DNA from 2 places in the Ketobacter alkanivorans genome. Region 1 is predicted to be linked to the other one. Evidence: predicted binding sites of a transcription regulator. Region 1 holds the regulator's gene; the other holds the start of a gene.
What was found. Region 1 encodes sigma-54, which starts transcription at its own class of promoters, with help from an activator protein. Its sites were predicted from a motif close to ANTGGCATNNANNTTGCTNT; they were not measured.
Positions count from the first base shown of each region.

Region 1 (4,280 bases):
GACGGCACCGCACTCTACACCGGCAACGTGGTATTGACTCAGGGCACCCTTCGCATCGCTGCCGACTCCCTGAAAATCAGAACCGAAAACGGCAAAGTGGATATCGTTATGGCTGAAGGTGATCCCGCCCTGTTCTCACAGGTACCCGAGCCCAACCAGGCGGAAGTCATCGCCAAAGCCAAAAACATCGATTACATGGTGCGCGATCAGAAACTCCTGCTAAAACGCAAGGCTTCCATCGTGCAAGGCGAAAACATCTTTCGCGGCGAAGAGATCGTTTACGAAATCCAAAGCCAGCGCTTGCAAGCACTGGGACAGACCCAGGATCACCAGCCCGGCGACATAAAAGGCCGAGTGGAAATGATTCTGCCATCGGCGGCAGAGCCTGCACCGCAAACAGCGCCTGCTCCCGCCCCAACAGAAAAGGCCATACCTGCATCATGAGCCGCCTGACAGCATCCAATCTAGCCAAAAGCTACAAAGGTCGCGCCGTGGTGGAAGATGTCTCCATCACCATCGAAAGTGGCCAGATCGTCGGGCTACTGGGCCCTAACGGTGCCGGTAAGACCACCTGTTTCTACATGATCATCGGCATAGTCCCCCAAGACAAAGGCCGCATCGTGATAGACGATACCGAAATCACCCACCTGCCCATGCACGGGCGCGCCGCCAAAGGCATCGGCTACTTGCCCCAGGAAGCCTCCATCTTTCGCCGCCTCAAGGTAAAAGAGAACATCATGGCGATTCTGGAAACACGCAAAGACCTGAACAAAAAGCAGCGCCAGGCCAAACTGGACGAACTGCTGGCGGAGTTCCACATTGGCCACATTGCCGAATCCCAGGGTATGGCCCTGTCCGGTGGTGAGCGCCGCCGGGTAGAAATCGCACGGGCACTGGCCACCGACCCCGCCTTCATCCTGCTGGATGAGCCCTTCGCCGGGGTCGACCCCATTTCCGTTGCGGATATTAAACAGATTATCAGCCATCTGCGGGATCGCGGCTTGGGCGTACTGATCACCGACCACAACGTGCGGGACACCCTCGACATTTGCGAGAAAGCCTTTATCGTCAGTGAGGGCCATATTATCGCCGAAGGTGAGCCCTCACTCATCCTGCAAAACCAGAAAGTACGCGAGGTTTATCTGGGCAACCAATTTCATATGTAAAAGTTCTAAGTAATTTCAGGCATGTAAATTGCTTTGCGGGCTGACTGCTCTTACAATTAAAGCATCGCAGTTGAAATACGGCCCAACTAAGCTGTTGAAAACAGGCCAATAATTGGCTGCCTAAAACGTCAACAAGGCCGTGACACCCCACTAAAACTGGTCGTTGAAGAAGTTGAATTAGGTATCAATGAAACCAACCTTACAGCTCAAAATTGGTCAACACCTTACTATGACGCCCCAGCTGCAGCAGGCCATACGCTTGCTACAGCTCTCCACGCTGGATCTGCAAACCGAAATTCAGGAAGCACTGGAGTCCAACCCCCTACTTGATGTGGATGAGTCAGGATCGGATAACGACAGCGGCGACACAAGCGAACAAAATACCAGCGACAAAAGCACCGAAACCACCAACGAAAAAGAACCTGTCGTGGACTTTTCCCAGTCCAGCGACAGCAGTGAAGCCAGCTCAACCACCAACGAAGATGCCCCCGTCGACCTGGAAGGCAAAGAAATGCCCGGCGAGCTGCCCGTGGACAGCGACTGGGATACCTTATACGACGGCACCGCAGGTTCCGGTGGCAGCACCAGCTTCGACGACGATGACTTCGACTATGACAGCCGTAACAGCGCCCCGGAATCAATCTATGACTCCTTGATGTGGCAGCTGAACCTGACCAACATGTCCGACATGGACCGCATGATCGCCATGGCCATCATTGAAGGCGTCAATGCCAAAGGCTATCTCACCCAATCCGTAGAGGACATCCGCGACGGCGTACTCGCCCAGCAGGACGTAGTGGCAGACCTGGTACGCCTGCAGCAGGCCGAACTGGAAGCCATGGGCATCCAACTGGAACCCGAAGAAGGCGACGACGGCAGCGCCATCTCACTGGAAGAAGTGCTGGCCGTACTGCACCGCATTCAACAATTTGATCCCCCCGGTGTGGCCGCCCGAGACCTGCGGGAATGCCTGCTGATCCAGCTCAAACAGGAGCCAAAAGGCGACCCAACCCGAGAAGACGCTATTTTGGTCGTGGAAATGTTTCTGGATGCCCTCGGCTCTCGCGACTTTGCCACCATCATGCGCAAGGGCAAGCTATCAGAAACCCGTTTAAAAGCCGCCATCGAGCTGATCCAGGCCCTGAACCCCTACCCAGGCAGCAGCATTGAATCCGATGACACCCAATACGTCATCCCCGATGTCATTGTCAGCAAAGACAAAGGCCGCTGGCGAGTAGAACTGAACCCGGAGGCCACCCCCCGCCTGCGAGTAAACAGTGGCTACGCCTCCCTGATACAGCGGGCCGACAACAGCAGCGACAACACCTTCCTCAAAAACAACCTGCAGGAAGCCCGCTGGTTTATCAAAAGTTTACAAAGCCGTAACGAAACCCTGCTGAAAGTAGCCACCAAGATCGTCGAATATCAGATCGGCTTTCTGGAAGAGGGCGAAGAGTCCATGAAGCCATTGGTTTTACACGACATTGCCGAAGCCGTAGGCATGCACGAATCCACCATCTCCCGAGTAACCACACAGAAATTCATGCATACGCCCCGCGGCATATTTGAGCTGAAATACTTCTTCTCCAGCCACGTCAGCACTGCCTCGGGGGGCGAATGTTCATCCACCGCCATTCGCGCCATTATCAAGAAGCTGGTTGCAGCAGAAAATCCAAAAAAACCGTTGAGCGACAGTAAAATTGCCAACATACTGGAGGAACAGGACATCAAGGTTGCCCGGCGCACGATCGCCAAATACCGCGAGGCTATGATGATTCCCCCTTCCAATGAAAGGAAACGATTGGTTTGACCTCTGGTCATAGAATACAGAGTTGAACATCATCGGTGCCCTTCTGGCCGATGCTATACCAAACCCAAACGCGCCAGCCAATGGGTTGCAGTAAAACAAACCACGATTAAGGAGTGGCCTATGCAAATCAATATCAGCGGACATCACGTAGACGTTACGGACGCACTGAAAGACTACGTTGCCGATAAAATGCAAAAACTCGAACGCCATACCGACGACATCACCAGCATCCAAGCCATCCTGAGTGTCGAAAAGAACCGACAAAAAGCCGAAGCAAAAATTCATGTAAAAGGCGCTGACCTGTTTGCCAACGCCGAATCCGAAGACATGTATGCGGCCATCGACATGATGACCGACAAACTTGATCGCCAAGTGCTGAAGCACAAAGAAAAATCCAAGAGCTGGTAAACAAGGCGATTAACTCCAAAGGTTGTAATAAGGTTAATTGATAACGATGGAACTTGCTGAAATCATCAGTCCGCAACGGGTTTTTGAAGACGTACCTGGCGGCAGCAAAAAGAAAGTTCTGGAAACCGCTGCTGGGCTTATTGCCCAGCAGTACCCCGAACTGGACCCCAACGAATTGTTCGACAGTCTTATATCAAGGGAAAAGCTTGGCAGCACAGGCCTGGGCAAAGGCATCGCCATCCCCCATTGCCGTGCACAGCATTGCAACAACGTTATAGGTGCCTTCATCAAACTCGAAAGTGGCGTGGATTTCGACTCCATTGATCACGAACCCGTGGACATGCTGTTTGTGTTATTGGTGCCGCAAGATGCGCATGAAGAACATCTTAATGTTCTCGCCAAAATCGCCGCCATGTTTAACGATGAAACACGCCGCAACACACTGCGCAATGCACATTCATCCGATAGCATCTACGATGCCCTCGTCACTCCCGTATAAAGGTAATATGCCATGAAGCTGGTCGTAATCAGCGGTCGCTCCGGATCAGGAAAAACCACTGCATTACACGTGCTTGAGGACATCGGCTACTACTGCGTTGACAACCTCCCCGTCACATTGTTGCGGGATCTGATGAGCGAGCTGGCAACGCGCACTGCCCCCCGCATCGAAGAAGTTGCCATTGGCATAGACGCCCGCAACAGCGTAACCCAGCTGGAAAAACTCCCCAACGTATTGCGAGAGCTAACCGCAGACGGCATCGACAGTCAGGTTATCTACCTGGACGCCGGAGATGAAGCACTGATAAAACGCTTCAGCGAAACCCGTCGCCGCCACCCCATCAGTAACGACACCAACACCCTCAAAGAAGCCATTGTGCGCGAACGGGAAATGCTGA
Region 1 is NZ_CP022684.1:4,026,044-4,030,323, reverse strand. Features, by position in the region: gene lptA (lipopolysaccharide transport periplasmic protein LptA) at 1-444, shown strand, start outside; gene lptB (LPS export ABC transporter ATP-binding protein) at 441-1,166, shown strand; gene Kalk_RS17215 (RNA polymerase factor sigma-54) at 1,354-2,976, shown strand; gene hpf (ribosome hibernation-promoting factor, HPF/YfiA family) at 3,097-3,384, shown strand; gene ptsN (PTS IIA-like nitrogen regulatory protein PtsN) at 3,431-3,883, shown strand; gene rapZ (RNase adapter RapZ) at 3,896-4,280, shown strand, end outside.

Region 2 (4,280 bases), 1.9 Mb from region 1:
CGCGCGTTTCAAACTAACGTAGATGTGATGAGTTCTGCAAAAACGATGATGCAGCAAGTGTTGAGCTTAGGCCGGTAACGGGGGGAGGATAAATCATGGCTATTAACAGCGTTGAAGCTAACAGTGTTCTGAATGATCTCTCTATTCGCAATAAACCAGAAAGTGAGAAGTCGGCCTCCCAGTCGGATAAGGACATGTTCATGCGCCTTCTGTTGGCGCAAATAGAAAACCAGGATCCACTTAAACCAACAGATCAAACCGATTTTGTAGCGCAATTGGCACAGTTCAGCTCGTTAGAAGGTATTCAGAATCTAAGTAACAGCGTGCAGGATATCGGCGCCATGTACCGATCCAGCCAGGCCTTACAGGCTACTGCTCTGGTGGGGCGGGAAGTGTTAGTGCCGGGTCAGGTTGGGTATCTGGAGCAGGGCAGTGAGATCAGCGGCATGATTGAGGCCAACCAAGCATCCGGCGACGTTATGATGGTCATTAAAGATGCTGCCGGCCAGGTTGTGGCAAATCGAGATCTGGGAAATATAGGCAGCGCTGAAACACCGTTTAGCTGGGATGGAACCAATAATCTAGGTGAGGATCTGCCCGCTGGCCTCTACTCAATATCTATTGAGGGCACGATGTCCGGTGAGAATGAAGCTTTGATAACCAGTATGTATAGCCGGGTTAACAGTGTCAGTATCGTCGATAATCAAGGCGGTATGCTGTTAAACCTGAATGGTGTGGGTCAGATTAATTCAAGTGAAATTCAAGAAGTACGATGATAGCAGGAGAAGGTCATGGGTTTTAATATTGCGTTAAGTGGACTGAATGCTGCGCAAGCGCAACTGGATGTTACCAGTAATAATATTGCTAACGTAGAAACGACAGGTTTTAAAGGTTCAAGAACCGCGTTTGGCGATATTTATGCGAACTCTGCGTTTGGCAACAGTGATACTGCGGTGGGTAATGGTGTGTTGTTGCAGCAGGTTCAACAGCTATTTGATCAAGGCAATCTCAATTTTACATCTCAAGCTTTGGATCTGGCAATCAGCGGTGAGGGATTCTTTGTACTGTCTCCGGATCAAATAAGTCAGGAGCGTGTTTACACGCGGGCCGGAAATTTTGGTGTTGATGAAAATGGATTTGTTGTGAATGCATCAAACCAGTATTTACAGGTGTTTCCGGTAAATGATGATGGTTCGGTAACGGCAACAGCTCTGTCCAGTACCACGCCTCTGCAATTGCCCGATACAGCGGGTGCGCCCCAGGCGACGGCTGAAGTGGAGATCGGTGTAAACCTGCCTGCCAATGCTACCAACTTGAACGTTGACGTGTTTGATCCGACCGACTCCAACACCTATTCCGCGTCTACATCTATCACTTTATACGATAGCCTGGGGGATTCGCACATAGCAACTGCGTATTTTGTTAAAGAGCCCAACTTGGGAACAAGTGGCCAGCAAAATACGTGGGGTGTTTTCTTGACGGTTACTGATGACACTGGTGGTGTAAACACCCTGGATGTTTATGATGGATTGGGTGGCGCTATCAGTTCGGAGGTTAACGCGAATGGTGTAGGCTATGGTGTTCTGGCTTTTGACTCACAGGGTGTGTTTCAAGGAACCGATCCTGGCGGCGGTATATTTACGGATCAATTTTCGTTTTTAACCAACGGTGCCGATACCACGCAGCAAGTATATTTTGATTTTGCCGGTAATCCACCAACACAATTTGCGTCGCCTTTCTCGGTTTCGGCGTTATCACAGGACGGTTTTACAATCGGCCGTCTTACCGGTTTGAGTGTGGATGACCAAGGTGTTATTCAGGCCACCTATTCAAATGGACAGACAACCGCCGTTGGCAAGGTTGCGTTGGCACGATTTTCTAATCCGCAGGGTATGCTGCAAATTGGTAACACTACTTGGCGCTCGTCTACAGCATCGGGAGAACCTATTCCTGGGGAGGCGGGCACTTCAAGTTTTGGTCTAATACAGTCTGGTGCTCTGGAAACATCCAATATAGATCTCACCGAAGAGCTGGTGACGTTAATAACGTCGCAAAGAAACTTTCAGGCCAATGCCAAGTCTATAGAAACCTCCAATGCAGTGACGCAGACAATCATTCAGATAAGGTAATAAAACCAGGCAAAAAAGATCCCTGCATAGCAGGGATTTTTTTTGCCTGAAAACTGGCAAGCGAATTGCACTTTTACTCAGTGAGACTTAATTCGATGAATTATTGACGGTGCAGGAATCGCTATGGACAAGTTCTTATACATCTCCATGACAGGTGCAAAGGAGGCTTTGGATGCCCAAAGCCTGCGAGCCAACAATTTGGCGAATGTATCTACCGCTGGCTTCAAAGCTGATTTTCACCAATACCGCTCGATGTCCGTGTTTGGTGAGCACCACCCATCCAGAGCTTACGCAATGAACGAGCGGCCCGGAACTGATACAGGTGCGGGATCTTATATGGAAACAGCCAGAGATCTGGATGTGGCGATAAAAGGTGATGGCTGGTTTGCAGTTCAGTTGCAGGATGGATCGGAGGCATACACACGAGCGGGTGACCTCAAGCGGGATGTAAGTGGGGCGGTTACGACAGGAACAGGATTGCCCGTTTTGGGCGATGGAGGCCCGATCGTACTGCCCGAATACGACAAGCTGGTAGTAGGGGTCGACGGAACGCTTTCTATAACAGGTCTAGGAGAGGATCCGCTATCTCTAACGCAGATCGCTCGTTTAAAACTGGTCAAACCGGATCAGCAGCAGATGGTGAAAGGGGATGATGGCTTGTTTCGTATGAAGGATGGCTCTGAACTCGAGTCTGATCCAGATGTGCAGGTTATCAATGGCATGTTGGAAGGATCAAACGTGAATCCTGTTAATGAGATGACGGCCATCATATCTCATGCTCGTCTTTTCGAAATGAATGTGAAGATGATGCAGGCCGCCAAAGAAATGGATGAGGCCTCGGCACGGATCCTGCAGAACTAATTACAACGACAGATAAATGTCATAGGAAAAGAATTAACGGCAATTTTTTTCCTCAACAAGGTTAAGCATTGCCAGCTTTATCGGAGTACAAGACATGCATTCAGCTCTTTGGGTAAGTAAAAGCGGATTAAGCGCACAGGATACTAAGTTAAAAACGATATCCAATAACCTTGCAAACGTGAGTACTACGGGTTTCAAGCGTGATCGCGCGGTGTTTCAGGATCTGCTGTATCAAATTAATCGACAACCTGGAGGTCAGTCCTCACAGAATACTGAATTGCCATCGGGGCTTCAGTTGGGTACTGGTGTACGCATGGTAGCAACTCAAAAAGAGTTCACCATGGGAAACATCGAGGTAACTGATCAGGGCCTTGATATGGCAATTAATGGTCGAGGATTTTTTCAAATTCTCATGCCAGATGGGTCGGTTAACTATACCCGTGATGGCAAGTTTCAAATTGATTCTACCGGTCAAGTGGTTACATCCGGCGGGTTTCCGCTTGAGCCTGGCCTGACTGTGCCTGAAGGTTTTCAGAATGTGACTATAGGCACCGATGGTGTTGTAACAGTATCAGATGCACAAACCGGGGATTCTACCCAAATAGGGAACGTTCAATTAGCAGACTTCATTAATCCATCGGGTTTAGAAGCGATGGGCAGTAACTTGTTTCGTGAAACAGTAGCCAGTGGTGCGCCCACGCAGGGTGAACCAGGTCAAAATGGATTGGGCCCCATTATTCAAGGTGCGCTGGAAAGCTCGAATGTGAATGTGGTGGAGGAGATGGTCAACATGATCGAGACCCAACGTGCCTATGAGATGAATTCAAAGGTGATATCTACAGTAGATCAGATGTTGCAGTTCGTTGGGCAACAACTGTAGTTGGTATAGGAGAGATATGATGAGTTCTTCGCGGCGAACAGATAGAGCAGTACGGGTATTTTGGGTGGTAGTTGCTCTATTCATGGCAGGGTGTGCATCGGCTCCCACGCCTCGCCCGGGAGATGCTCGGTATTCACCCGTTATGCCTGTATCACCGCCCCCGGGTCAAAGTGCGACCGGGTCAATTTATGCCAGTGGAGCGGGCATAAGCCTTTGGGAAGATAAACGTGCTCGCCGAATTGGCGACATTATCACCCTGTATCTTGAGGAGCGCACGGTTTCATCCAAGTCAAATAAGACCGCCATTGATAAGGATGACAAGCTCGATATGGGTGTTGAAACGCTGTTGGGAACCAACCCTTCTGGTCATTTGAATGGATCGAATCTGAATATGTCGATTCAGGCGGACA
Region 2 is NZ_CP022684.1:986,966-991,245, reverse strand. Features, by position in the region: gene flgC (flagellar basal body rod protein FlgC) at 1-78, shown strand, start outside; gene Kalk_RS04105 (flagellar hook assembly protein FlgD) at 96-776, shown strand; gene flgE (flagellar hook protein FlgE) at 792-2,129, shown strand; gene Kalk_RS04095 (flagellar basal body rod protein FlgF) at 2,253-2,990, shown strand; gene flgG (flagellar basal-body rod protein FlgG) at 3,085-3,870, shown strand; gene flgH (flagellar basal body L-ring protein FlgH) at 3,887-4,280, shown strand, end outside.
Region 2: the regulator sigma-54 is predicted to act here: its motif matches at 2,182-2,201, upstream of Kalk_RS04095 (flagellar basal body rod protein FlgF).